DNA from 3 places in the Paenibacillus larvae subsp. larvae genome. Region 2 is predicted to be linked to each of the others. Evidence: riboswitches for the same ligand, from Rfam matches in the RefSeq annotation. Region 2 holds a riboswitch; each other region holds the start of a gene.

What was found. Region 2 has a riboswitch for cyclic di-AMP ahead of BXP28_RS17735 (resuscitation-promoting factor). Riboswitches for the same ligand answer to the same signal wherever they lie in the genome.
Region 1: another riboswitch for cyclic di-AMP. It lies ahead of BXP28_RS13315 (C40 family peptidase); the one in region 2 lies ahead of BXP28_RS17735 (resuscitation-promoting factor).
Region 3: another riboswitch for cyclic di-AMP. It lies ahead of BXP28_RS10845 (TrkH family potassium uptake protein); the one in region 2 lies ahead of BXP28_RS17735 (resuscitation-promoting factor).

What each region holds. Positions count from the first base shown of each region.
Region 1 is NZ_CP019687.1:2,556,447-2,566,390, forward strand. It holds gene BXP28_RS13315 (C40 family peptidase) at 315-1,190, opposite strand; cyclic di-AMP (ydaO/yuaA leader) riboswitch at 1,193-1,340, opposite strand; gene BXP28_RS13320 (polysaccharide deacetylase family protein) at 1,627-2,637, shown strand; gene BXP28_RS13325 (3D domain-containing protein) at 2,941-3,831, opposite strand; gene BXP28_RS25165 (IS3 family transposase) at 4,419-4,601, opposite strand; gene BXP28_RS13335 (sugar phosphate nucleotidyltransferase) at 4,812-5,534, shown strand; partial or broken gene rfbB (dTDP-glucose 4,6-dehydratase) at 5,531-6,477, shown strand; partial or broken gene BXP28_RS25170 (SDR family oxidoreductase) at 6,653-7,038, shown strand; gene BXP28_RS13355 (hypothetical protein) at 7,325-7,765, opposite strand; one part of gene BXP28_RS13360 (IS630 family transposase) at 7,978-8,517, opposite strand; one part of gene BXP28_RS13360 (IS630 family transposase) at 8,520-9,023, opposite strand; gene BXP28_RS13365 (GNAT family N-acetyltransferase) at 9,091-9,944, opposite strand, start outside.
Region 2 is NZ_CP019687.1:3,422,931-3,432,874, reverse strand. It holds gene BXP28_RS17775 (RidA family protein) at 1-81, opposite strand, end outside; partial or broken gene purR (pur operon repressor) at 101-921, opposite strand; gene ispE (4-(cytidine 5'-diphospho)-2-C-methyl-D-erythritol kinase) at 1,083-1,937, opposite strand; gene BXP28_RS17760 (small, acid-soluble spore protein, alpha/beta type) at 2,051-2,233, opposite strand; gene veg (biofilm formation stimulator Veg) at 2,453-2,728, opposite strand; gene yabG (sporulation peptidase YabG) at 2,973-3,851, opposite strand; gene rsmA (16S rRNA (adenine(1518)-N(6)/adenine(1519)-N(6))-dimethyltransferase RsmA) at 3,902-4,807, opposite strand; gene rnmV (ribonuclease M5) at 4,804-5,358, opposite strand; gene BXP28_RS17735 (resuscitation-promoting factor) at 5,476-6,627, opposite strand; cyclic di-AMP (ydaO/yuaA leader) riboswitch at 6,903-7,123, opposite strand; gene BXP28_RS17730 (ABC transporter ATP-binding protein) at 7,380-8,123, shown strand; gene BXP28_RS17725 (ABC transporter permease) at 8,123-9,337, shown strand; gene BXP28_RS17720 (TatD family hydrolase) at 9,330-9,944, opposite strand, start outside.
Region 3 is NZ_CP019687.1:2,074,280-2,084,223, forward strand. It holds gene sdhA (succinate dehydrogenase flavoprotein subunit) at 1-636, opposite strand, end outside; gene BXP28_RS10825 (succinate dehydrogenase cytochrome b558 subunit) at 658-1,311, opposite strand; gene BXP28_RS10830 (LysR family transcriptional regulator) at 1,562-2,476, shown strand; gene BXP28_RS10835 (cation:proton antiporter domain-containing protein) at 2,562-3,425, opposite strand; gene BXP28_RS10840 (potassium channel family protein) at 3,482-4,147, opposite strand; partial or broken gene BXP28_RS10845 (TrkH family potassium uptake protein) at 4,163-5,544, opposite strand; cyclic di-AMP (ydaO/yuaA leader) riboswitch at 5,569-5,742, opposite strand; gene BXP28_RS10850 (CPBP family intramembrane glutamic endopeptidase) at 5,914-7,518, shown strand; gene uvrC (excinuclease ABC subunit UvrC) at 7,602-9,581, opposite strand; gene trxA (thioredoxin) at 9,713-9,944, opposite strand, start outside.

The sequences.
Region 1 (9,944 bases), 870 kb from region 2:
GGTTTCGCCTCCTTTCCCTATCAGTCTATGAAACTCTATTAAAAAGGGAACGGCGTCACCCATGTCATTTTTGTTGTCAAGTTGTAACCATTTGCCTGTACGGCTTATTCTATAATGAAAACAATAAAACAAAGAAGAATATCTGAGTTTTTCTGGGACAAGTAGAAATTACAGTTTTTACTATTTCCGTAGTGCTTTTTTAGCGCCCCAAGTAAGACCGGTATTTAGACTCTATTATCTATCAAGAAAAACCGCCTCCGGACAATGTCCGAAAGCGGTCTGACTCTCTAACTCGTTCCAATATAGGTATGTCCTTACATTACTTTTTTAGCGCCTACATACACATTTTTCCAATAACTGTTTCCTAAACTATCGATTTTGACTCCATCACTGGTAGCGGAAATAAATTGGTTACCGCCGATATAAATGCCCACATGGAACACCTTACCGCCGCTTGCGAAGAAGACAAGGTCTCCCTGTTCCGGGTTGGATACGGAAGTTCCCGCAGAACTGTACATGCCTGAAGAAGTTCTCGGAAGAGTAATATCCTGTTTATTAAAGATATAAGTTACAAACCCAGAGCAGTCGAACCCGCTTGGAGATGTTCCTCCCCATTGGTATGGGACTCCGATATACTGTTTGGCTGTAGATACGATTGCTTTCTTAACAGATGAGGCTGTATCGTTGTCTGGTACTGCAGGCTTATACCAAGCCGGAGCATGGTATTTGCCGTCTGCTCCAAGAATACCAATTTCATTGTTTGCATCCCATTGGACAATATGTCCAAAGTGATCTCCTATAGAGCGGATATGTACATAAACACGCCCATTTTTAATAACAGGTGGAGTGCGCAAAGTTACGCTTCTATTATCTACCTTTGCTTCAACCTTACCGGATCCCAATTCAAGCACATGGCCGTTTCCTGTGACTTTGACCCTGACTTGAGAATCGTTATTAATCATTTGATGCTCCACTTTATAACCTAAATCATCGGCTACTGCCCGAAGAGGAGTCATCAATGATCCTTGATACAAATAAGGCATAGCATCCGGAAAATCAACCAGATGGTCGTTGATCTGAACTTTAACCCCGTCTGGAATAGCTGCGTGTGTAGTCGTAGCGGATGCAAATAAACCTGTAGTTACTAAAGCACCTGAAAGGACAAGACTTTTCAACCATTTCGTGGACAAAAACATTTCCTCCTTATAGCCTCCGAGGTTAGTTGACGGGTTCGGGAAGAGGTATTCCCTAATGCGTAAATCTAGCAAATTCACCCCAGTAAATCGTCCCCCGTACCTGCTCCCTGATTGTGAAAGAGCAGGACTCGGCATCATATTCTTATAAAAGTACAACAAATTTCCCTGTTGAAAGGTTAGCATAATTCATCAGAGTTTACAACCCTGCCGCCTATTAAAAACTTTTATAATTCGAATCAATTTCATAATACAACTGGTGAGCGCTTAATAGACAAGATATAGATGAATACGGTTCAGATTTAACTACTTCTTGTAACCGTTCGGATTGAATTCTGAGTTATGAAATTGATTCATTGGCTCGGTCCGCATAAAAAAGATTCCGCTTACAAAAACTATTCTCATTAAAATCTTAGAACGGAGGCGGTTTCTAATGGAAAGTAAACCTGGTATTGTTTGGATTTGTGTCATTTTATTGACGTTTATAGCCACCGGATGCATGCCTTCCAGTTCTCCTTCTAAATCCGTACAGCCACCTGCCGGTACAAAATCCCAGGATATAATGCAGGAATGGACCGAACAGCAAACCAAATACACCCCCGTCCTTGACAAATATCCGCCCGGTCCGATTCCCGTCCCTACTCTTCCGGTTTCGCCTGTTCCGAAGCCGACTCCAAAACCTAAGGGAGAGAGGCATGAAACTAATAAGCCGTCGCTGCCGGTACAAAAACAATCGGATAAAGCGGGGAAACGATCCGGTAAACAATCTGCCCAGCAAAAAAAGCTATCTTTGGGGGAATTGAGGCGAAAGTATGCAGAAACATTCATTCTCAGCGGCCCGTCCAGGCAAAAAAACATAGCCCTTACTTTTGATGACGGGCCTGACCGCCATTTTACGGTTCAGGTTTTGGATATCCTGAAAAAATATAGGGTACATGCAACTTTTTATTTAGTTGGAAACAAGGCCAAGGCGAATCCCGATATTGTAAAACGTATTGTCAAAGAGGGGCATACGGTAGGCAATCATTCTTATTCCCATCCTCTTCTGACCAAAATGAGTCTCCGGCAATTCCAGCAGCAGGTAGAATCAGCGGAACAAATTTTACTCAATTTAACCGGTTATTTACCTAAGTGTTTCCGCCCTCCCTATGGTGCCATTAATGAAGAGCAGCTTGTTTGGGCGGCTTCCAAAAATTATCTGGTCACAAACTGGGATATTGATTCCCTCGATTGGAAGGGACTTTCGTCAGAACAGGTTTTGACAAATATATGGAGTCACAGACACCCGGGGGCTATTGTCCTCCAACATTGCGGGGCAGGGAATGCAAATCATGATTTGTCCGGCTCTGTAAAGGCACTTCCCCAGCTTATTGAGAAACTTGCGGCCGAAGGATATCGATTTGTTACCGTACCGGAACTTCTGAATATACCCTCTTCCCGGTAATAAATAGAAAAATATCATTCCAGGAAATAACGACCCAATTTCTTTTCAGATATTCCGGAACGAATAGCGCCGAAGCAAAAATCTTTTCCCTTTGCATACTTTGTCTGCTCAATGAAAGGGACTCCCCAATTTACGGGAAGTCCCTTTCTTACTGCCGGCAAAGCCTTTGCATTCATTGTTACGGGGGAAAAGGTTTTAGCTGGAGAGCGTTAGCGGGTGCCTTTCATTCCGGGAAATCACGATACAGTATCTTTCAAATTTCCTGGAATGAACAGGGCCGGAAGCAAAACCTTTTCCCTTTATTTATTTTAAAACATACAATTGGATTTGCTGAACCCCAAAATTATTTACGTGTTTTTTTGAACCCGGGATGTAAATATCGATTTTATTCCCTTTAATCGCACTGCCTGTATCGACAGCTTTGGCGATCATTCCTTTAGCAGGAAGTCCCGGGAAAGAATAGCCTGTAATGTATACCGTTGAACCTAGCGGAATAACTTTAGGATCAACCGCAATAGTACCCAAAGTCAGCTTGTTGCCGAAAGAATCAACACCACCCCATGGACCGTTTTCACTGGGATCACCGGAATAAGCGGTAGCTTTCATGTTCACCATTTTGCTGTAATTTACTGTCTTGCCTGAAGCAGTGGTCAACGAGTTGCCGCTCGCAGCTGTTTCCTTGTTATTAGGTGTCTTCGCTTCAGGTTTGACAGCTTCTGTTTTGGCTGCCGGTTTGGCAGGTTTAGAAGTTTGCTGCGGAGCTTGCTGGTTTTGCTGGGAGGGTTGCTCCGGTTTAGAATCAGTTGCTGGTTCCGCCGTCTCCTGTGAGGCCATTTCTACCTTTTTAGGTACCTTCAATTCCATGCCCTTGGTCAGTTTTAATGGGTCGGCGTCTATATTAATAGCCATAAGCTCCAAAGCATCTACCCCCAGACGGTTGGAGACATTCCATAATGTATCATCTTCCTCCAAAACCACCGTATCATGGTCAGCCGTGGTAGAAGCTTGTCCTTTAATTAACTCTTGAAATTCTTTTCCGGGGTTTATCGCGTAGGAACCAAGCACATCCTGATAGGATTGGGTAATTTGGGTCACTTTGGCTCCTTCCGTCATCTGTGCGCTAGTGGGAGCCGTAAATCCAACCAAAGTCAGCAAGGCAGTTGCACTGGCAATACATGTTTTCACGTGCTTCATACTAGTTTACTCCTTTTGTTAAGATAGCTCCATTTCTCGAATAGCCCAGACTTCCATCTAAACTGGTCTATTAAACGATCAACAGTAGTTTTTTGATGAAGTAGATTCATTCTATGATCGATTTCTATTTTCCGTTCCAAAATAGGTTTCGACATTTATTCATATGCCCGGATTGCGGGCTCTCTATTTGCTCTACAAACTATCATATGTATCTACCAAAAATAAATAACTATAATATGGAAAAAAAGCTTCTGAGAAAAAGCTGAGGAAAGGGAAAAAACTAGTGGTATCAATAGTTTGAACGAACTATTTTTACAAATATGGGGGGAGTTTTATCAGAAAACTTACATGGTCCCCTCATGATTTACTCATTTTTCTCATCCTTTCCCCATGTATTTTTATTCAGAGTTGATGAAAAAAGATAAGAAAGCAGTACCCTTTTATGCCAACATTACTTTCAGAACGATTCCACTTTAAAGTCACACGATTGGCCTTTATATCTATTGTTTGTTACCCTGTTGTATAAATTTTTTTTACTTGGGATCATTATTTATTTTGGACACATACTATCTTAATCATCACTTTTCTCAAGGTTGCAATTTATGCCCGACAGTCTTAATTGAGATGGATTGAATTTGGTTTTTGTCGTAAAACTCATATGGAGAAAGATCACAAATGCTCGAATGAATTCGTTGCTCGTTGTAAGACCGAATGTACCCGCCAACAGCCCGGTAGGTTTCTCCGTACGTCTTAAATTCGTGTCGTGCCAAACACTCATCTATATTCGGCGTTTTTGGCTGAATTTGTCAGCAAGTGGGGGACCCGGTATGCGAAGTGTTCCCGCCGCCACGCCAGCAAGGACATGAGCCAATTTTTTCGCCTTATGCGATAAGCGTCCATGAGCTTCTGTCAATGGAGCATATCATTTAACTATGGTAAAAAAATATGCCAACCATTGTGCAGAAAGGGGCGGCCGCTTGATGAAAGGAGTTATTCTTGCCGGAGGATCAGGTACCCGGCTAAAGCCGATGACCCGGTTTCTTAATAAGCATCTCTTGCCTGTCGGTCCTTACCCGATGATTCATTATGCAATTTCCAAAATGGCCGAGGCGGGAATCCGTGATATATTGCTCGTTACAGGAAAACATTCCGGCGGGTTGTTTATGGACTATATCGGCAGCGGCCGGGAGTGGAACGTCCGTATGTCGTTTAAAGTGCAGGAAGAGCCGGGAGGCATCGCTCAGGCTCTTGCCTTGGCGGAGGGCTTCGTTAATCCCGGGGAAAAATTCGTTGTACTTCTCGGCGACAACCTGTTCGAAGACTCGCTGACGGAGGAATTCGCCCGCTTCAGGGAGCAGCCCGAGCAAGCCCGCGTGTTCTTAAAAGAAGTTGAAGAACCCCGCAGGTACGGAGTGCCGGTCATGGACGGCTCGCGCATTGTGCGGATTGAGGAGAAGCCGGAATTGCCGAAATCGTCCTACTGCGTGACCGGCATCTATATATACGGCGCCGGGGTGTTTGACATCATCCGAACGGTCCGGCCTTCCGCGAGAGGCGAAATGGAAATTACCGACGTGAACAATATGTATGCGGCCTGCGGCATGCTCTCCTACGACATTCTGAGAGGATGGTGGATCGATGCGGGAACCCACCTTTCGTTCAGGGAGGCTGCCCAAAGAATGGCAGGGGAGGCCACGCCATGAGGCGGGTCCTTGTAACCGGCCGGATGGGGTTCATTGGCAGCAATTTCGTGCGTTACTGGCGGGAGCGCCATCCTGCGGATATCGTCGTCAATCTCGATCTGCTGACCTATGCGGGCAATATGCGTAACCCTGGCCGATCTGGAAGAGGGGCCGCACTATCGTTTCGTTTGCGGTGATATTGCCGATGCGGACTTTGTCGCCAAGGTGATGGCAGAAGCGCAGATCGATACGGTCGTGCATTTTGCCGCCAAAATCCCACGTTGACCGCAGCATTGCGGACCCGCAAAGCTTCGTCAGAACAAATGTTCTTGGCACGCAAGTGCTGCTGGAAGCAGCACAACGGCAGGGCGTCACCCGGTTTATTCAAATTTCCACCGACGAGGTGTACGGTACGCTTGGGCCGGAGGGGCTCTTTACGGAGACGACGCCGCTTGAGCCCAACAGTCCTTACTCGGCAAGCAAGGCGGGGGCGGATCTGCTTGCCCGCGCGTACTTCGAAACGTACGGCTTCCCCGTGATCGTCACCCGCTGCTCGAATAACTACGGACCTTTCCAGTTTCCGGAGAGGCTGATTCCGACCCTCATCACCCAGGCTAGCCGCTTCCCGTATACGGCGACGGCCTGAACGTGCGCGATTGGCTGCATGTACACGACCAATGTTCCGCGGTCGAGAGGGTGATTGAGGCGGGGGTTCCGGGGGAGATATACAACGTCGGGGGCAGCAACGAAAAAAACGAACCTGGAGCTCGTTCACCGCATTTTGCAGGAGCTGGGCAAGCCGGCCTCGCTGATCGAGTTTGTCCCTGACCGGTTGGGGCATGACCGGCGTTATGGGATCGATTCGGGTAAAATCCGCTCGCAGCTCGGGTGGAATCCGGCATGCCGGTTTGAACACGGCATTGTGCAAACCGTGCAATGGTACGTGAGCCACGCGGCATGGTAGCAAAGCATACTGGATGGGACTTACCGTCAGACTAATCAGGCCGGGACGGGAGGGCACGTCGGATGAGAATCGTCATTACCGGAGCGGGAGGACAGCATGGCAAAGATCTGGTGGCGTACTTGGTCCGAAACATGACATCGCCGCGTTGACCCGGTCCCAGTTGGATGTGACGAGCATGCAGGCGGTGAGCGAGACGATCGCGGGGGCACGCCCCGACATCGTCATTCATGCGGCTGCCTATACTCAGGTTGATCAGGCAGAGCGGGACCCGGAGACCACATATATGATCAATTCGTTGGCTCCCGTAGTGTCACGCTTGCCGCAAAGAAGGCGGATGCGAGGCTGGTCTTTATCAGCACGGACTATGTTTTCGACAGGAAAAAAGAAGGCATCTATGCCGAATCGGACTGTACGAATCCGCTCAGCGTATACCGCAGCTCCAAACTGCACGGAGAGAAATTCGTCCAGGTGATCTGCGACAACTACTACATCGTGCGCACCTCGTGGCTGTACGGGAAGTACTGCAGCAATTTCGTTACCAACTTTCTTTTGTTGTCATAGTAGTTAAATTCTCCTCAAACTAGGTTAGTTTCAGTCTACTTGACCTTATTTTTTCACAGTAGCTGTTTATCATAAAACCTTTTTGTAAAACCCAGAGCCTTCGGCTTGCCGTCCCGGCATGGGCTACCTTATTTGCTAAAAATCCTACGCCATAATTACGATCTTTTGAAATTCGGTCCAAATGAGGATATACGGCTGAATATAAGCTTCGGCGGGCTGGACATATTCTGTACAGATGAAAGAAAGCAAATAACCCCAAGAAAAGGGGCCTTGGGATTATTTGAATTTAATCGGAAACCGCAAGAGCATTGAAGCTTTCGGGACCTACGCGAGTTGCTACAGCTATACCAGTTACGCTGACAAAAGCCTGATAAGTCAAGAAGCCAGGATTCGGAGGCAGGAAGTCGGAACCAGTAATTGTGATGACTTCTGTGCTAAAAGTGGCATCACCGAGCAGAGGTAAAGTATGGATCGCTGTATAAACAGTCGTTCCTACTCCTGGTCCGCCCACTCCTCTGACAATTTGAATGATAACGGATGAAGCAACAGTAACAATCGCACCTATTGTAACGGTGGATTTAAATTGTACACGCAAATTCGCTCCTGCACCTGCTGTGATTAACCCCAACGTTCCAAATAAGACTGGAATACTGGTAACAAGAGTCAGCGGAGCTCCAAATGATCCTGAGTTTTGAGAGATCTGAGCGTCTAAATAAGTCGGCAACATTTTCCCCTCCTCTCATAGTTGATTGCTATATTCTATGAATCTTTCACAGTTTTGTTTGGACATTTTGGTAGAAATGGAATACAATCCTTGGATCTTGATAACAAAAAAAGACGATTCATCACGCCACCTTCAGATGTGGGTGAATCCTCGCCTTAGAGGAGGGTTTAATGAATCCAAACTTATTATATAAGTTGAACGAAAGAAAATAGCAATCAAAGTCGCACGCACAGCCGGTCAATAATGGCATGAGGATGCTTCATGATTTCATCCATAAATTGCCCGACACGCAGACGGATTTCGGAAACGGCCGAATAGAATACGTTATTGATCACACTGGACTTGAGCCATTTCCAGAGTCCTTCTACGATATTTAACTGAGGGCTGTATGGAGGCAAGTACACAAGCTCAAGCCGATTTTTTTGCGCTTCCAGAAACGGCCGAAGCAGCTTTGCATGATGAATCCGGGCATTGTCCAAAACCAGAGCCAGTTTCCCTGTTGGATAAGTCGCCATGACCTTTTGAAGAAAGGAAAGAAACGTTTCAGCGGTGTACTGTTCATCTTCTTGCCAAACGATGTGTCCCGTTTCATAGTCAACCGTGGCCAGCAGTTTGACCCCACGATGCTTGCCCGTGGTTGGAATGATGCGTTGCTTCCCGCGAAGGAACCAGGTCTTCTGAATCGCCTGGTAGTCCCGGATCATCGACTCATCCTCGAACAGCAAGTGATCAATCTCCTCGTTCAGTAGCTTTTTTTCAGTTCAGGAAAGGTCGTTTCGGTGAAATGGCGTTGTTTCTTGGGATCTGCTGCTGCGAGCGTGTAGGTCGGTTTCGTATAGCTGAGCCCTAGCCGCTCCATGACCTTGGAAATGCCTCGGAGCGAATAGCAATGGCCCCATTCGCGTTCCACGTACGTGGCAATCAGTTCAAGCGTCCAGTTGTGCTTTGCCGTAAAGCCGACCTCATGGGGAACCGAATAGGCGACGGTTTGTTTCAAGCGATCCTGCTGCTGCTTCGTCAACCGAGTAGGAGCACCTGAGGAATGCTTGATTTGCAAGGCTCCCAGTCCACCGTTCTCGTACGTATGAATGTAACTGCTCACCGTCATTCGGTTTCGATTCAAAATGTCAGCGATCGCCTTCATGGATGTGCCTTTCAAATGCAAATAGATCGCTTGGTAGCGTTCATACATTCGGCGCTCTTTGGTTTGTTGCATGGCTGCCGTTACTTTTGCCAGTTCGGTATGTTTATCCATTGTCATCCCCACTTGTCTATTCTTGATCTGTTTCTTATTCGACAAATGGTTCCTTTTTCCTTGCCAAGGTTTGCTAAGAATATTGATTCAACTTATATAGTAGCATTTGTGAAAAATAAATACTCTCCTGCAGCGTTTCTCCAACGGCGAAATGAAATTGCAGATTTTCCCCCTCTTCACATGTAAACAGTCCGATTTGTATTCCTTTTTTAAACCATTCATAAACAGCCAGTTTTGTATTGGACGATGTAACGAAAATAGTCACATATAATCTATTAGCTAATTCGATAGTCATTTTACTGTCCAAGTATATTTTTCTATTTTGATTTTTCGGTAAAATAACGATTTGTTTTCCATTTTGCCAACCATACATTTTTTTTATATACGATTTTCCCTGCCGTCCCCAGAAAAAGTGAAAAACAAAATGTTTATCATCTTTTGTTTTTTTCATATTGACTTGCAGTACCGGAAGAGGATAACCCGTTAAATATTCAACTTGCCAAGTTCCCATGTCGCAGGAAAGCAGTTTTAGAACATGGCCTTTCAGATTTTTATCAGTAATTTGTATGTCTTGAACCCGGGGGTGTTCTGACATGGATTGAAAAACCAGACCTTTATCATTGAATGAATACGGAATATTATCAGGAATCATTAAACCCGGCAAAAAAATACATCCGTCCAATGAAGGCTTTGCTTTTCCAATCTCTTTGTCTTTATAAGCAACATTGGTAATTGCCCCCTGCCGCTTCCCAATTTTTATATCAAACCTGTTATTTTGAATAATATAATGCTGCTCTTCTTCCGTATGGATGATTTTTTCCTCTACCCAAATGGCGGCTGCACCTGACGGCAGAGCGGGTACATGTTTACTCTTTACTATATTCGCGTATACTTCTTCTACCTTTTCTTCAACCGTATAATAATGGG
Region 2 (9,944 bases):
TACCATTGAATTAATCATGACAGCTTGGGCATAGGGGCCGATTGCTGCGGGTGCTTTTGTTGTAGATACAGTACGGATCATTAAATTATTCTCTCCTTTTTTATTCATCAAAATAATTACCAAGTTCTACCGAAATTTGTTTACTTTTAGAATCTACACCTCTAAGGCGGGCCAAAGAAACGTAATCTTCAATCAGATGCTCCTCCACTTCGGCAGATTCCACGAATACACCAACCCCGGCTACAGTAGCCTTAAATTCCTGGAGCAAATCCATCATTCCCTGAATGGTACCTCCTGCACGTTTAAAATCATCTATAATTAGCACTCTGGACTCTTCAGGGAGAGCTCTGCGGGAAAGAGACATCGTCTGAATACGCTTATTTGAACCGGATACATAATTAATACTGACTGCAGAACCCTCTGTCACTTTATTGTCCCGGCGCGCTGTCACTACAGGCAGATTCAAATAAGTCGCTGTCGCATATGCAAGCGGAATTCCTTTAGTTTCTACCGTCATCACTACATCAAAATTCCTTTCTGCAAATGCAGATGCAAAGATTCTTCCAATCTCATTCAAAATGCGGGGCTCGCTAAGGATGTCGGACATATAAAGGTACCCCCCGGCAGAATCCGTTCGGGATTTTCCAGTTGATGGATCAGCTTTAAAACGAAACTCTTGGATGCTTCCAAAGAAACTTTGGGAATATACCTGACTCCACCGGCTGCCCCTGCCAATGTATGTACGAGACCCAAACCTTCCCCTTCAAACACTTCTTTTATAATGCCCAAGTCCTCACTAATGGACGATTTGGCAGAACCATACCGCTCGGCAAACAAAGTGAGCGGAATTAAAGAATGAGGTCTATCCAACATAAAATGGGTCATTTCCACTAATCTTGCGCTACGTTTTAACTTTTTCATGTCGCACCCTTTACTAAAATCCGAATATTATAAAGTCAATATATCACTGTTATACGCTTTTATTCAAGCGTGGAAAAGGTTTTCTTCCGGTAAGCTTCCTATTTTTTTACCTTTTTCTTACCCTGTAACAAAAAGCCCCCTTTAGGGGACCTTCTTAATCTCTAAGGCAGCATTCTAACCGCATACACATTTTTGCAAAATCCGCGAAGACCATTATAAATCCGGGCAACTTTGGATTCTTTAGCAACCAGACCGAATACAGTAGGTCCGCTGCCTGACATCAGCACTCCGTCCGCACCCAGCTTTTCCATACACTCCTTCAACTGGCGAACCTCCGGATACATAGGTAACATCACATCTTCCAGTACGTTCCCCATCAGGCCGCAAACACCATTGAAATCTTTGGCCTCCAAGGCCTTTATCAATCCATGAGTATCCGGATGGGTTCTGATTTGGTCAGCCTGTAAACGCCCATATATGTCTGATGTAGAAACATTGATCGGAGGCTTTGCCAAAATGACCCAGACCTGCAGAGGATTCACCAGGGGGGTAAGCTGTTCCCCTCTGCCGGCCGCAAGGGCTGTTCCGCCGCTTACGCAAAAAGGCACATCCGATCCGAGCTCCGATCCGAGCCTTTGCATTTCCGAAAAGGAAAGACCGAGTCCCCATAAGCGGTTTAGTCCGCGAATAGTGGCGGCAGCATCACTGCTTCCTCCCGCCAAGCCTGCGGCTACCGGGATTTTTTTATCCAAATGAATATATACGCCGGACCGAACATGATACCGTTCTTTTATCAGTCTGGCCGCTTGAAAAGCCAAATTTTTCTCATCAAGGGGAATGTAGCCTGCCTGGCTGGATATAATAATGGTGTCTCTGGAAATCTCCTGCATTTCGATGCGGTCTGCCAGGTCAACCATAGTCATGACCATTTCGACTTCATGGTACCCGTCTTCCCTTTTTCTTAGCACATCCAGTGCCAAATTGATTTTTGCCGGTGCTTTCTCCAGTACTTTCACCACATTCACCTCTTCACGCGCTTTAAGCCTTATGAAATGGCTGCTCATTATTATAACAAATGAGAAAAAGAAAAGCTAAAGCTCTGTCCGCTTCAGCTTTTTTGTAATGTCTGCTAAGGCCGCTTTTTTTGGGCAGCCTGCTCGGCAATTTGAATAGCGCGTTTGACCATATTACCGGCATCTTTCGCTTTAATGCCTCCCCAGCCCTCTTTTTGTACGGTATCATAAAAGCCAAGGTCTTTTGCAAGCTCATTCTTCAATTGATCTGACATGGTACTACGGCGTCTTCTTCCCATATGAAATCCTCCTTTGCAGCAATCATATGCGACGATGCTTGCCGTAATAGTATGCGCTAAACAGATTTTCCTCATGCGAACCGGATAAATGGGGGACCAACGTATTATTTAGAAGCGAACTTTTTTGGGCCGTAAAATAAATAAAGATAAGGGAAAATGATTTCACCCTTATCTTTCAAAAAAGGCAGAACTCCCGTAGGGAGCCTGCCGGCAAGCCTTTCAGTGCTCAATATACGTAATCCGGGTTTGTCCCTCATCATTGCATACGGTAACTTCTACGGATTCCGTTAATATATCTGCGTAAGTGTAGGAAACTCTCTTGAACGTGTGCTGTTCCTGATCCAGCTTCACAATAAAAACAGAAGGGTAGGTTTCTTCGAGAACACCCGATCGCTCAATGGTCTTTCGGCGGCCACCGTTTGCTCTTAAACGAATCTTTTGTCCTACATGCGGATCCAAACTGCGTTTAATTTCCAACAGCGAATTTTTTGCCATTACCTCAACCACCTCTTTCCGTATATATTATACCCAAACCCTGACATTTTGTCAAGCGAACCAAATATTATATCAGGATGGCAAGTTTATTGTCAACAGTCTATCGGGATTAATTTCAGTTAACTCTTTAGACAGGGTTTGTTATTTTTATGGAAATTATACGGAAAGAAAAGAAAATGGCTCTTGTCGGCTTATATTTACTTATCTTTACACAAAAAAGCACCCTTTAAGGGCGCTATAGATGTTATGGAACGGATTCTTTTTCGTAAGCCTTAAGCCGGGGAACACCTAAGCGGTAGCTTCCTCTGGACTCCAATCCTCCTAAACCCTCGAGGCCTGTTACCGTCAGTTCGGCCATGTCAATCATAGAGATTGTATCCCGTATAGAGGTACAGGCCAATTTGGAAGCAATGCACAGCGGATCTAAGGCGTGAATCAGAATCCGGGCAGGAGAACTTGCAAAATTGGCTCCTGCATGAAGCAAAGCTTCAAAGTGAGACTGGCAAGCCCCCGCCACTATGGTTAGATTATCTCTACTCCGTTCATACTGACGGGCTATTTGAACAGCTTTAACAAAGTATAGCGAATTTTTATAACTCTCAAGGCTGTTCAAGTCCTTTCTCCGGTTCTTAATAAGCCCGTCATGTCCGGTTATAACCACAATATCCGGTTTAATCCGAGGCAATAAACGGTACAGGACATCCGGCATTTGTTTTTCATTAACATAAAAGCCCTCGGCAGGCACTCGAAGCTTGTTGTATAAATGAAGGCTTTTCTTTAAATAAGATGGGTCGCCATCCAGGTGAAGCACTTTCCCCGGCATTTCGAAAAAATGGGAGTGGGCCGCATTCTTTTGAGAGATTACGGATTGATTGCGGGAATGCTGTTGTTTGCGGAACTGCCCCATTCGTCTCATCGTTTCAAGCACCGTAGGCTCGTTAAGCCTGGGGTAATCACTTGAAGAGGATGAATTGGCCCTTTCCAGGTCCTGAACCGGTGCATCGGCCATCAACCGGTAATCCACTCCCCGCAATACCGCCTTCTCGGAGAATATAATTTGTTCAATGCGAAAAAGGATGTCTCCACCGTAGGATTTTCTCGTCACCAGGTCACCCTGCCTCATGGTAATCCCCTCCCCTAGGCTATCCTATGGCGGCATTGGGTAATTGGTGTCTATTTTGTTATTTTCCCTTGCTTATATTGGAGCAATATTTCACTGAGCCGGGCAAATTCCTCAATGCTGAGCGTTTCTCCCCGTCTAGAAGGCTGGATGCCGGCTTCCCGCAAAAGAGCTTCCATCTCTTTCTTATTTTCTTTGCTGCAATATCTGGCAGCCAGGTTGTTATAGATCGTTTTCCGTCTTTGCGCGAATGATGCCTGTATGACCTCAAAAAAGAAAGCTTCGTCACTTACCCTAACCGGTGGTTCCTTCCGCAAGGCAAGTTTAATAACGGCTGAATCCACGTTAGGCTGGGGGACGAAAACGGTACGTGGAACTATTGAAATAACTCTCGCTTCACAGTAATACTGGACAGCAATACTTAAGCTGCCGTAATCCTTTGACCCGGGGACTGCCGCCATCCGCTCAGCTACTTCCTTTTGAATCATGACCACAATATTTTCTAAAGGAAGCTTATTCTCAAGAAGTTTCATAATAATGGGGGTCGTTACATAGTAGGGCAAGTTTGCTACTACAGTAACCGCAGAAACTTGTTGAAATTTATCCCGGAGAAGCTCTTTTAAATCCATTTTGAGCACATCCCCGTGAATCACTTCGGCCGGGTACCCTTCCAGGGTTTCCGACAAAATCGGCAATAGCCTTTGGTCAATCTCAACAGCTACTACTTTACCCGCCTGTTTGGCAAGTTGCTGGGTCAATGCTCCGATGCCAGGTCCAATTTCCAGAGCACCCTTTTGCGAAGTCAGTTCAGCCGCTGATACGATCTGGCGCAGGATATTCAAATCCATCAAAAAGTTTTGCCCCAGACTCTTTTTAAATGAAAATCCGTGTTTTTGAATGATTTCTTTTGTTTTTCTTGGAGTAGCTACATCCCGGGAGGAATGGGAGTGTGAATTCATAAAGTCTCCTCTTCTTTATCCTGTAATTGTTCTACCGCCGCTTCAAATTCCTCCTTGGAGATTTGAAAAATAGAACAGCGTTTATAAAATTGCTTACCATTACAATAACCGATTCCAAGCCGCTTGGCTACTTCCAGACGGCGTGAGGCTGCTTCCGGATGATTGATCAGGCCGGCACGGATCAAGTCCTCCATAGTAAGCTGGGAGACTGCCCCTTCATACTCCGTACGAACGTTTTGCAGAGCTTTGCGGATAACTTCCGGAGTAGCATTCTCCACCCCGATATCCCCTTTATTTTCTGCATCCTCTTTGGTTATAAACGCGTGCTTGCATCCCTGGACTTTGGCTGAAATTATTTTGCGGATTCTTTCCCCCGCGTGATCCGGATCTGTAAAAATAATGACACCCCTGCGCTGCTGGGCCAGAGCTATACGTTTTATAGTAGCCGGATTAATTGCAGAACCTCCTGTTTCAATCGTTTCCGCCTCTACGGCCCGTTTAATGGCTGTTGTATCATCCTTGCCTTCAACGACAATGATCTCTTTAATCATTTAGTTTCCCCTTCTTCTCTTCCTTCAAACTTCACAGAACGCAGAAAAAAGAAGAGGAACCTCCTCTTCTTTTTCGCCATCTTGTATGGGAAGCAGTATACCCTGTTTATGCAGGGATTAGTCTTCGGATGGTTTGTTTGGTCCAATAACGTGAACCGTCAGGCCGCGTTTTACCCCAAAACGGTTCACATGGTCTAATGTATCGAAATAAACGTCGATTTTGTTGCCTTTGATCGCTCCGCCTGTATCTTCCGCACGACGATAGCCGATACCTTCAATGTATACCCACCATCCAAGAGGGATAACACTTGGGTCAACCGCAATGGTTCTTCCTTCTGCAGCTTTTGCACCGGAAGCCGTAGCCATACTTAAGCCTGGCTCTTGAGCGGAGTAGGCCGTCAACGTAACATTTTTCAAGATTTTTTTACTGTTAGCCAGGGGCCCGCCTGAATTCGTTTCAGGTTGTTTCACCGTAGATTTATTAACCATGGCGGGTATTTGTTTCGGTTCGGGAACCGAGGCAATCGTCACAGGTTCTTTTGTACCGACAGCAATGACTTTGTTTACGCTCTCGGACTGTACTTCCTGATTCACAATGGCTTCAGCAACCAGTACGCCATCTTCAAAAATCTTTTCTTTTTTCTTGGACAGGATGCCTTCCTTGCCTTCCTGCACAATTTGTTCCTTGCCTTTTAACAGCTGTTCCTCATTTTTCTTCACAACGTCAAAGGCAATTGGTTCGGTAATGTCCTCATACTCCTTTGTTACCCTGATAACCTGAATGCCCATATTCGGAGTTAGAGCTGAGTCCATGGAAGGTTTTACTTTATCCAAATCTGCCAAAGTTATATTAAAATCCTTCAATGCACTTTCTACCGTTCTTGCAGTTGTGTAAACAGTTTTGGTCTGTCCATCAGCTTTCAGTTCAACCGGTATAGCGTGGTCAATCACAATCTTCTGACCGTCTTGAATTTTGCTGTCCAGCGCTACAGACACATAATCGTGTTCTCCGATTGTAATAGCTTCGTCATCCAGTAGCCGCTGCAGGACCCATTGTCTGGTTTCGACGTTTTTCTCTTGTCCATTCACAACTAGGGATACGCTCTTGGTAGCCGTACCGTACAACAACACCAACAACATGAAAGTCAAAGCGAATGAAATAATGGCCACAATAGAAATCATACGCAAGTTTTCATGCTTCCATCGCAATGCGAAGGACATGCTGGATGATCGTTTTTCATGGGTCTCAGGGTTCGATATATTGCCCACTTCTTCGGTCCTCCTTCAAAGTCCCGCCGTCGAGTTTATGCATGATTAAAATGACGTGACTCAAGTAAAATATAATGAATGCCGTGCCTTGTTAGGCCTCCCCCGTATCCGATGACAAGGTAGTGGCACCAGCGGGTTCAATCCACCTCCTTCTTTAGTCTTTAGTGGATCCCTGACGGATCCTCGTCCTAACGAAAGCAAAAAAAGCCAGGGAAAGAGGAATCTTCCCGTGGCCTGAGAAAATCTGTCTTAATTTTTAAAGACGACACTACAATGTACCCTCTCTCATGTGCTTACGAGGTTAGCTGACGGATTCGGACTGAGAGTAGCCCTACCTTACCCACCCTTGCCGGTATTCTTCACCAGCCCGGACCTGTAAGGATTCACCCCATAATGGTCTGTTACCCTCCGATTAGGTTCGACTTTTCCCACCTATCGGTATTCACAGCGGTTCCCCCCGTTTTCCTGTTACCAGGAAATTCAGCGATCACATTGAGATAGCTTATTAAGTTATCATGAAAGTATATTACGCTGTTCCAGCATATTCTGTAAAGAGGAAGCCACCCTTATTTTCATTAAAATTTGGCTTTATTAGTCCATTATATGAAGATAACCCCCATCTTTTCTGCCTTTTCCTCATTAAAACTAAATTTTTATGAGAATTTCTAAGGAAATGTATTCCAATTATGCTTTTGACTCAGTTTTGATTATAATAGTTTTACAGCATTTAGCAATAAAAGCAGGTGATCATGATGACAGATGTCCTTACCGTTGAAGAACTTTATGGGGGCTATTTGCCAGGAAAACCCGTTTTAAAAAATATCACGTTCTCCGTTAAAAAAGGAGAAATGGTAGGCCTCATCGGATTAAACGGAGCCGGCAAAAGTACCACGATAAAGCACATCCTGGGGCTACTGGAACCCCAACAGGGATCCATACGCATCCACGGAAATACCCTGAAAGAAAACAGAACTTCCTACCGCAGCTCTTACGCTTATGTACCGGAAAGCCCTGAACTTTATGAAGAGCTGACTATCCAAGAGCATCTTGAATTGACTGCCATGGCCTATGGGCTGAATCGAAAAGAGCTGGAAGAAAGAGCTGAGATTCTGCTGAATGAATTCCACATGAAAGAAAAAACCGGCAGTTTCTCCACACAGCTCTCCAAAGGAATGAAGCAGAAGGTTATGATTATGAACGCCTTTCTCGTCAGACCTTCTCTCTATGTGATCGATGAACCCTTTCTGGGTCTTGATCCCTTAGCCATGCGCTCTCTCTTGGATTTAATGTCGAAATATAAGGAAAACGGGGCAAGCTTCCTGCTCAGTTCGCATATTTTATCAACAATTGAAAAATATTGCGACCGGTTCATTGTACTGGACCAAGGCGAAATTGTGGCTCAAGGAACATTGGAGGACTTACGCGGGAAAACGGGAATGCCCGCTGCCTCTTTGGATGAACTCTTCTATTATATGGTTAAAGGCGGAGTACGTTAATGCATCCTCAAACGTTATGGAAAAAAAGATTCGATCATTATATCCAATCTGTTATGGGATATTGGAGAGTTGTAGGAAGAAGCAACTTCGGAGGGTTTCTGGTTTTATTCATTATTGTTTTCTCTTATTATTATGGAAAAACATTGCAGACGCTTCCCGCCTCTTTCCCTTACTTATGGATCGCAATTCCCTTTTTGTCGCTGATGATCTGCCCGGGCAACATTCGTACTTTAATTCGGGAGCCTGATCGAATCTACCTCCTTCCTGTCGAAACAGAGCTGAGCCTATACTTTCAAAAAGCGTTCCGGTACAGTTTCGGCATCCAGGCTTTTCGTATATTTGCGGCCCTGATCCTGTTATGGCCTTTGTACCGGCATTGTACGGGTAATGAAGCCCGGCCCTTTTTGTCGATTCTTGCTTTTCTCCTTATAATGAAGGCTACCCATTTAATGGCTTATTGGCAGGAGACAAAGTGGATTCATCCGGTAATCCGGTCAGTTTCTGTCGCATACCGGTGGCTAACAGCGACGCTTATCCTCCTGATTCTTTTCCAATGGGGAGTTTTGTACGCCGCTATCTGTACTATTTTAGCCATCCTAATCTGGTTGGCAGTTTTTCGATCAACTCGGCGTTATATCATAGGCTGGGAATATCTGATAGACCGGGAAAAGCAGCATAAGTACAGGTTGAATTTATTTTTCAGCTGGTTTATGGAAGTACCGGAATTGGGAACACGTGTGATGCGGAGAAGATGGATGAACGGTATTTTTAAACGAATCCCTTTTGATTCTGCCCATACTTTCCATTATTTATATGCCAAGAGCTTCATCCGCTCTGAATTGTTCAGCATGACGCTCCGCACTCTGGGTCTGGCTTTCATGATCATGTGTGTCAGTTCGGCAGAAATCATGCGGGGTCTGGTAGCAATCGTCGCTTTTCTTATCATAACGGTACAAGTTTCTTCTATAGAACATATGCATACGTATACGTTTTGGATACATATGTATCCCCTTAAAGAAGGTCAGCAAAAAGGAGCTCTCGTGCGGATAACTGAAGTAACGCTAACAGCAGTGGTCGTGCTGTTAAGTGTGCCCTTCTTTATCCGCCTGGAACTCCTGGCAGGGGCGGCTTGGATTATTTTGGGACTTGCATGTGCCCTATGGGCCGGCCGGATTCGGTTGAAACGCAAGTTTAAGGAAATCTGGACTACTTAAGACCCAACAGGCGGATAGCATTCCGGGTAGTGATCTCTGCAAGCTCTTCAAGAGGCATTCCCCTGATTTCCGCAGCTGCTTCCGCCACTAGTCTGACATAACCGGTTTCATTACGTTTGCCGCGGAAAGGATGTGGAGTAAGATAAGGGGCATCCGTTTCCACAAGCAGCCGGTCAAGAGGAACCCGGGCCAAAACCTCCTTCGGCTGCTTGGCATTTTTGAAGGTAACCGGACCTCCGAAGGAAATATAGAAGTTCATATCCAGACATTGTTTGGCTGTTTCCCAGCTTCCCGAATAACAATGCATGATGCCGCCGACTTCGGCGGCATTTTCTTCCTGCAAAATGCGTATAACATCTGCATGAGCATCCCGGTTATGGATGACAATCGGCATCTTCAGCTTATGCGCCAGCCGGATTTGTTTTCGGAAGACTTCCTGCTGAACATCTTTCGGGGATGTGTCCCAGTAGTAATCCAGTCCGATCTCTCCAATGGCTACCACTTTCTCATGGCTGCATAATTCCTCGATCCAAACCAAATCTTCCTCTGTCATATCCTTAGCATCCTGAGGATGCCATCCAACCGTGGAATAAATGAAATCATAACG
Region 3 (9,944 bases), 1.3 Mb from region 2:
ATTGATGACAGAGTTGGTTGTTTTCCCGAATATAATGCCAGGTCCGCCTGTTGCCAGAATCACCGCATCGGAGGCAAAGGTTTCAATCGCCATCGTATGCAGATCCTGAACGACAATTCCCCGGCACACCCCATCGTCATCAAGAACAGTTCCCAAAAATTCGGCGTGCTCATACTTTGTTACCAGGCCAGCGGATTCCCAGCGGCGTACTTGCTCATCCAGCGCATACAGAAGCTGTTGTCCTGTCGTGGCACCTGCAAAGGCCGTCCGGTGATGTTTGGTTCCTCCAAACCTGCGGAAATCAAGCAGCCCCTCAGTCGTCCTGTTAAACATAACTCCCATCCGGTCCATCAGATGAATAATGCCTGGCGCAGCTTCACACATAGCTTTCACCGGAGGTTGATTGGCCAGGAAATCTCCTCCGTATACTGTATCGTCAAAATGTTCCCAAGGAGAATCGCCCTCCCCTTTGGTGTTAACAGCTCCGTTAATTCCACCCTGAGCACATACAGAGTGGGAACGTTTCACAGGTACCAGCGAAAACAGCTGTACATGAATACCGGCTTCTGCTGCCTTAATGGTGGCCATCAATCCTGCTAGGCCGCCCCCGACGACAATAACTTTGGAATTCGACATTTGCTTTTCACCTTCCCCTTATCATTTATGACTTATCACAGGTACATTGCTAAACTGCGGGTCTGTGAATGCAGTCAGAGACATTATGAACATAACGGACATAATGACAAATACACCCATCCAAATATAAGTGGATACTTTTTGAGCGCGCGGCCCGACTGTAATTCCCCAGCTTACCAGAAAAGACCACATCCCGTTGCTGAAGTGGAAGACAGCGGATAAAATCCCAACCACATACAGAACAAAAAATACAGGATTGCCCGCAATCTGATGCATAGTAGTTCCCAATTCTTCATGAGACACATTGCCTAAAGCAACTTGTACCCGGGTACTATACAAATGCCAGATCACGAAAACGAACGTAAAGATACCGGTTACGCGCTGAAGCAAAAACATGGTGTTTCGGAAATAGACATAATTTGTCACGTTGTTACGGGCAGTGAACGCTACATACAATCCGTAGATAGCATGGTAGGCCAGCGGAAGCCAAACCAAGAACAGCTCCAAAAAAAATATAAGCGGCATATTATTCAGCCACAATACGCTGTCCACAAAATCTGAATGCCCTTTCGTGGCGGAGTAATTCGTCAGCAAATGTTCAACCAGAAAGAAGCCGACCGGGATTACGCCAAGCAAAGAATGCAGTTTACGGGAATAATAAGAATTCGCCCTCATTCAGTTAGTCCCCCTCCTCAAATAATAAAGAACGACAAATTCAGACAAAGCCAACTTCCATTGTACTTCTGCTGGAAAAATGAGTCAACCCAATATTATCCACGTCTTCCCAATATTGAATTCGATAAATTTTCAATTTTTTTGTGAACAACTGGTGACATCTATTATCGTACCTCTTTATAGCTTATAATGGAATTGCTTATTTTGTATAATTTCTTATAACGAATAATTATAAGAAGGGGACCGGACCATGGAACATTTGGAAATTTTTGCAACAGTTGTCGAACAAAACAGTCTCAACAAGGCTTCCCAGCTATTGAATATCTCCCAACCTGCCTTGTCCAGAAAAATCAAAAAATTGGAGGAAGAGCTTGGGGTGGAATTGTTTGAACGAAGGGGAAAAAGACTTGAACTGACCCGGGTAGGTGAAATATGTTATGAATTCGCCCTGGAGCTTAGACAGTTGGAACGAAGATTCCATCAAACGATCCGGGATTTTCAAAAACCCGGCCGCCATGTCAGCCTTACGATCGGAGCCAGTTTGACCACACTCCAGTCTACTCTTCCGGATCTGATCACCTTATATACCAAGGATCATCCGTATACCGATATTAAGGCATTGACCGGAAAGACACATGAGATTGTTACCATGGTCAAGGAAAAAAAGGCCGATATTGGTCTTGTGGCTTCTTCCATCACTGTCCCCGGCCTTGTCTGTGAGCCTCTCTTTGATGACCATCTGGTTCTGGTACTCCCAGCCGACCATCCATTCAAAGAGCGTACTTCCCTAGCCATTCATGATTTAAATGATTTGTCTATGATTCTTTTCTCAAAAGGGACCTGGTATCGTGTTCTTACAGACGAACTCTTTCATAAATACTCCATCATGCCGGATGTCAAGATGGAAATTGATTCATTTGAGGCAATACTGAGGCTTGTCTCAACCTGTAAAACACCGACTTTGCTGCCCCAATCGTATTTACGTACTCATCTGCTCGCTTATAATGACCTCATTATCAGACAGCTTCCGGAGCTGGAGCAGACGATCCGGACTACATCCCTTATCTATTTGGAGGATTCGCTAAAGATGCCGGCGGTTGAGCAGTTTGTCGAAAATACGTACCTATACACAAACGGACATAAAGAAACTCCCCGTCTTTCATAGCAGCTTTTCCCCAAAAACAAAAAACGAACCGGAACTACCGCCTCCCTTCGGCAGCAGTTCCGGTTACCGGTTTATCCTATTCTTCTTATTGCCCGGAAGGTATTTCCAGGCCAAGGTTGCGTGCTACAAATGCCGTTGTACTGGCCTGAACGAGGATGGTCATTAAAACAGCCAGGAAGGTAACAGAAGCGATAATATCGGTGTAGGCTATTCCGAGCCCCGCTACCATACCGGATAAAGCTGCCGGGATTACTCCTGTCTCCCTTACCCAAAACATAAACACAATCTCATTCCACTTCCAATTCGCTTTCCGATCCGGAAGTGTGCAAATTAGAACCGTAAGCGGGCGGGCGATAAACATAAAAATAAAAATGATAGCCAGGCTTTGCCACAGATTGGCCCAAATTACAGTAAAATTAACCTGGCTGCCGAGCAGGATAAAAATCAGCATCCTCATTAAGGAAGTAATATTATCCGTAAAATGGGACATTTCGTGAAGCTTGTCCTCCATATCCAGCTTGAATAAAGATGCATTGCCCCAAATCAGCCCTGCGGTAAATGTAGCCATAAAACCGCTAAAATGCAGCATCTCCCCGGCCCAATAAGCCCCGAGGGCAGTCACTACCATGGAGATGGTTGCATAATCCCGCAAAATGCCCAATTTCAAATGTGCCGTTAAAAAAGACATGGTAAAACCGATCAGACACCCGAGTGCAATTCCTCCGGCTGCCGTCTTCAAAAAATCCAGTATTCCGGAGGACAGGGATACTTGATCTGTTCCACTAACCAGATGCAGTCCCTTTCCGACAATCATCCCGGCGATCAAAAAAAGTGCGACATCCGGGAGCTTTAGCCAGCTTGCCGCTTTTCCGAACAGCATACCCAAACCGAAAATGAGAATTAGCAAAAATAAGACATGATGAATAGATCCGGTTATGGCATTTTCCATCTTCTTCTTCTCCTTGGCTGCCCCCGCCGGTTTTATTTGAAACCTGCCCGGGCAGCTTATCTGATGACTTCGTCTTCAAAGCGGTCGATCTGTTCGTTTTTTCCGATAATAACCAATACGTCATTGGCTTGAATCGTATCTTCCGCTTTTGGTGCTATAATGATGCCGTCGTTCTGCTTATTGATCGCCACTACACTGCACCCAAATCTTGCCCTAGGGTCCAAATCTTTTAGCGTAAAACCCGACAAGCGTGAAGGGACAGACAATTCTGCGACAGTATATTCTGTTGATAATTCTATATAATCCAGTAAATTAGGCGACACTAACTGATGGGCCACCCGTATTCCCATATCCCTCTCCGGATAAATGATTCGGTCTACCCCAAGTTTTTGAAGCACTTTGCCGTGCAGTTCGGATAGTGCTTTAGCTACAACCATCCTAACACCCAAATCTTTCAGTAGAATGCAGGTTAAAATGCTCGCCTGAATATCATCCCCGATTGCTACAACTGCACAGTCAAAGTTCCGTATGCCTAGTGAACGCAAGACCGGCTCTTCCGTTGAATCCGCCGTAACCGTGTGAGTAAGCACATCGCTCATCTGCTCTACTTTTTCTTCGTCTTTGTCAATCCCCAGCACTTCGTTACCCAGTTTGCTAAGCTCTTTGGAAAGACTGCTTCCAAAACGGCCTAATCCGATAACAGCATATTGACTAACAGCCATGGTTCTATGTTCCCCTTATCCTATCGTAATTTTCCCTTCCGGGTAGCGGTACAGTTCTTTATCCGGTTTTGGCCCCAACGCATAAGCCAGGGTTAAAGGTCCAAGCCGTCCGGCAAACATGGTCAGACTGATCATGATTTTTCCAAATATAGTGAGGTACGGCGTTATTCCCATAGTTAGCCCTACTGTACCGAATGCAGATGTAACCTCAAATAGTATTTTCAGAAATTGCTGGCTTTCCGTAGTGGAAAGAACCATAGAAACAAATATAACCAGAAACAGACAAATCATAGAAAGCGTAATCGCTTTGAGAATACGGTCTTTTCCAAGCCGATAGCGAAAGAAAACTATATCCTCTTTTCCCCGGACCATAGCAATCATTGCCCCGATAATAGTCATGAATGTGGTTGTTTTAATGCCGCCCCCGTCGAACCCGGAGAGGCCCCGATAAACATCAGAATAATAATGAAAAACTGCGTAGCCTGCCTTAAGGAACTTATATCAAGCGTATTGGCGCCTGCTGTACGCGGAGTGACAGACTGGAAAAAAGCGGACAGTACCTTGCCAAAAAAACCTTGCTGTCCCATGGTTGCCTGATTCGTATACTCAAATATAAAGATGACCAGAGCACCAAATACTATCAGAAAAGCCGTTGCAGATAATACCACTTTGGTATGTAAGGATAATCGCCGTGTCTTCTTGTATTCCATAATGTCTGACATAACGATAAATCCTATACCTCCAATTACAATCAGTGCCATTGACGTAAAATTAATGATAAAGTCATTTTTGTAACTCGTTAAGGAAGAAAACGGTCCTGAGATTGAACCGAACAAGTCAAATCCGGCATTGTTAAAAAACGAAATTCCATGAAAAATCCCAAACAGAAGGGCTTTCGGAAAACCGAGGTCGAAGGACCAGCGGATAGTAAAAAGGGCAGCCCCTATCCCTTCAATCGTTAAGGAATAGACGAGCACTTTCCGGAATAATCGTACAATCCCTTCCATTGAACTTTGATTAAGAGCCTCCTGAAGAACAAGCCTCTCCCTTAAGGAAATTCTCTTCTTCCGCAAAAAAGCGATTAAAGTTGCCATGCTCATAAAACCTAGACCGCCGACCTGAATCAATAAAATAATGACTACCTTGCCGAAGACGGTAAAATGTGTCTCTGTATCTACAACTACAAGTCCTGTTACACAAGTGGCGGAAGTTGCAGTAAACACGGCGTCAATGAATGGCATGGAATAGCCGTCTGCTGAAGATATCGGAAGCATCAGCAGAAGCGCACCGATCAGTATAATACTGGCAAATCCAAGAACTAAAATCTGCGGGGGCTTTAATCTGAATATTTTGCCCGGTATGTTCATCATTTCCTCCTGAAACACAAAAAAAGGCATTGGAAACCCACTGCCTCATCGGTATGGTTCCCCATGCAAAGCCTACGAGGTTAGCTGACGGATTCGGATGCATAGGTCACCCTATTCACCGGTCTATGCGCATTTCTGCACAATGTGTATACTTAGGTATACCCGGCGAAATTCACCCCAATTAAATGGTTCCCCCGTTTTACTATTGAAATTCAGCTTATATATTTGAATGATTGAATTATATATGTCTTTTCTACCGGACACAAAGTCATTATTGACCGAAATCCAGCGAAAATAGCCGTTAAATCACCTTGTTTGAAACGCTGAGGCATGCGCTGGCATCCTTACACATTCTATGATAACTTTAGGATGAAACTCTTCATTTTAAGGAGCTTTTCTATGAAAATCAAACCCGGCAACCGCTATCTTGTTTTTCTCGCTATTATAGGTATTATTCTCTACTTATCAGTGGCCTTTATACCCCCTGCGGACGAAATAGATGATGAAGCCTATATGTATGAAAACAGTCCGCTTCTTTCCAAGAAAGAAGCCGCGGATAAAGCCGTGATTTTCCTGAACGATAAACAAATGTTCCTGGAAAATCCCGTAACCTACACTGTGTATCAATCAGAGTCAAACCTCAGCGGGTATATCCAGAAGGAGAATCTTACTGGATCTTACGAGGATTTTAAAGAAAAGTTCCCTCTTGAATATTATTTGATTCAGGTCATTGACGGGGCGGATGGCAGACAATTTGAAGTAAAAGTGGATTTTCAGACAGGGGCCGTGGTGGGTTGGTATTCCAAACCTGATCAGTTAGATCCCCCTACGGAAGACCAAGCAGAAACCATAGGGCGCAAAGCCATTCAAGATATGGGCTGGCCGCAGGAGCAATTTAAACTCACCGGACTAAGCACGCCCGAAGCGGATCTGGTTTTCGAACAACAGCAGCCGTCGATTGGAGGGGCTCACCTGAGAATTCAGGTTCAGTTGGATCACAATATGATTGCAGGAGTTTCACCTGATTTCGCAATCCCGGATTCGTTTATAAAGTGGATGGACTCACAAACGGATACCGCGGGTACAATGACTTTAATCAGCATGCTGCTCAATATCGGAATGACTATTTCGGCTGTTATTTATGTCATTTTAAAGCGCCGGCAAATTGCATTTCATCGCGGGGTCCTTTTATGCACCGTCTATCTTGTTCTGTATTCTCTCAACAATGTCAATTTGTATCCGACCTACAAAGTATATAAAGGGCATTTTGCGGCAGGATGGGAAAGTATGTTTTCCGTTCTGCTAATGAACATGCTGATAATTGTGATAGCTGTTTTCCTGTATTTCCTTCTTCTTGCAGGTAATCAGATGTGGCAAGAACAAGGATGGAGACCAATACCAAGGTGGAAAGACAGAAACTTTGGTAATGAAGTTCTTAGCGGCATGGGAAGGGGATATTTACTCTGCTTGTTTTTGATGGGCCTACAGCAGCTCCTGTTTTTTATAGCCGATAAAAACTTCCACGTATGGTCTGTCAGCGACCCGGGCGATTCTCCTCTGAATATGTTGAATCCGTGCATCTATCCTTTAATGGCCTGGGTAGCCGCTATTTCAGAGGAGGCAACATTTCGGCTCTTCGGTATCATTTTGTTTAAAAAGCTGTTTAGAAACAACTTTATAGCTATACTGGTGCCCAGCATCATTTGGGCTGCCGGTCATACTCAGTACCCGGTATTTCCTGTTTACACCCGGTTGATCGAAGTCACCATTTTAGGCATCGTATTTGGTTATGCGTTTTTGAAATTCGGCTTTTTTACAGCCCTGTTTGCCCATGCGGCCATGGACAGTACACTTATGGGATTATATTTGATGACGGTGGGCAATGATGCATCCCTCTTCGGGGGAATCTTCTACATGATCCTCCCTGCTCTTGTGGCAGGAGTCCTTTGGCTTTTTCATAAATGGCTGTTGAAAGGAATCCGTTTTGCAGTCTTTAGACGGTAAGTCTTTGTATTCGTCTATTAACAACAAGCATCCTTCACCATCCTTCAATAGGAGGGAAGCTGCTCTTTCTCTTATCCATGCCCCTAATCCCCTGTTGGAGTATCCATATTTCCATTCAGGGATGTCAAAATCTGTGCCGCCAATTTGTCTCCGATCCCGATGGGGCGGAAGTCTTCGACTTTCGCCTCTTTGATTTTTTTGACGGAACCAAAATGTTTGAGCAGCAGCTTACGGCGTTTTTCCCCAATGCCTGGGATGGCATCTAATTGGGATTGGACCATCGATTTTGCCCTTCGTTCGCGGTGGAAAGTAATGGCAAAACGGTGCACTTCATCCTGAATGCGGTTCAGTAAATAAAATTCCTGGCTGTCCCTTGGAATTGGAACAACCTCGGCCGGATCTCCCATTAACAGCTGGGCTGTTTTATGTTTTATGTCTTTGGATAATCCGCAAACGGGAATGTAGAGGCCAAGTTCGTTCTCAAGAATATCTATGGCGGCGGAAATCTGCCCCTTGCCTCCGTCCACGATAATTAAATCCGGCATTTCGAGCCCATCCTTTAGGACACGCTCATAACGCCTGCGAATAACCTCCCGCATCGACGAATAATCATCCGGTCCCTGGACCGTCTTGATTTTGAACTTCCGGTATTCTTTTCGTTCCGGTTTCCCATCGATGAATACAACCATAGCCGCGACAGGGTCCGCCCCCTGGATGTTGGAATTATCAAAGGCTTCAATGCGTCGGACATATCCGGTTCCTATCCACTCTCCAAGGTTTTCAACCGCCTTGATTGTCCGTTTCTCATCCCGTTCAATCAGGCGGAATTTTTCCTCCAGTGCCACACGGGCATTGTTTGCAGCCATCTCAACCATCTGCTTCTTAAGGCCTCTCTGGGGAAAATGTACTCTAACACCCAGCCAGGATTCCAGCGCTTCCTTAACCATGCCTTCCTCTGCATCCGAAGGTAAAACGGGCCCCTCCTGTTCGCGGGGATGCTCTTTTTGAAATTCATCCTCTTTTTGCAAAGCCTCAATAAAAGAATCTTTCCCGGAAATCTCGTGCGATTCCCCCGCTTTCTGTTCCCCGGCCTTGTTTCGAAGAGGCAGAAAGATTTCTTTTGGCAATGCCGGATTATCACTATATGCCTGGGTCACATAGGTTATAAAGTCCTCATACTCATCCCCGTAAAAAGGAAACATCGAGACATGCCGTTCAATCAGCTTGCCTTGCCGCATATATAAGATCTGGACGCACATCCAACCCTTATCGGTAGAATAACCAAACACATCCCGGTCCACATGGTCAGCCATAGTAATCTTCTGCTTTTCCATAACAGCTTCAATATACGCAATTTGATCCCGTAATTCCTTTGCCCGCTCGAAGTTTAATTCTTCGGCAGCTGCGTGCATTTTGGCTGTCAGATCCCGCTTGATTTCCTCATGTCCGCCGTTCAAAAAGCGGGTAATCCCTTGAATCATCTCTTCGTTTTGCTCCTTTGTGACATCGTACACGCAAGGAGCCAGGCATTGTCCCATATGGTAATACAGGCATACCCGGTCCGGCATATGCTTGCATTTGCGCAGCGGATAAAGACGGTCCAGCAGCTTTTTGGTTTCCTGTGCAGCATATGCGTTGGGATAAGGACCGAAGTATTTGCCCCTATCTTTCACGATCTTTCGCGTTACCTCAAGCCTAGGATGTTCTTCATGGGTGATTTTAATATAAGGGAACGATTTATCATCTTTTAATAGAACATTATAACGGGGCCGGTGCTTTTTGATTAAGTTGCATTCCAGAATGAGGGCCTCAATATTGCTGGAGGTTACAATGTATTCAAAATCACGGATTTCAGAAACAAGCCGCTGCGTCTTCCCGTCATGACTGCCTGTAAAATAAGACCGGACCCGGTTCTTCAATACTTTTGCTTTTCCGACATAAATGATGACGCCATCTTTGTTTTTCATCAAATAACAACCGGGCTGATCCGGCAGCAGCGCCAGCTTGTTACGAATCAGTTCCGTACTTTTTCCGCGCTCCTTCGGATCTTCATGCTGGGTCATACCTTAGTCCCCCTTTCCTGGCTTCTCCTCTTTTTACATGGCGGTTTATCTATGTTCATTTCTCTTCTTATTTTTGCACAAAAAAGCTCCTTTTCCGGCACGGCAGAAAAAGAGCTCCTTTTGGCCTAACATTACTGATGGCGGGACAGCAGATTGATCAGTTGATCTTTGGACTGTACGCCCACTGCTTTATCTACCGGTTGACCCTCTTTAAAAACGATCAAGGTAGGGATGCTCATCACTCCAAAACGGGAAGCGGATTCCGGATTCTCATCCACATTTACTTTAGCAATCTTGGTATCCACTTCTTTATCCAATTCTTCAAGCACAGGTGCAATCATTTTACAAGGTCCGCACCATGGT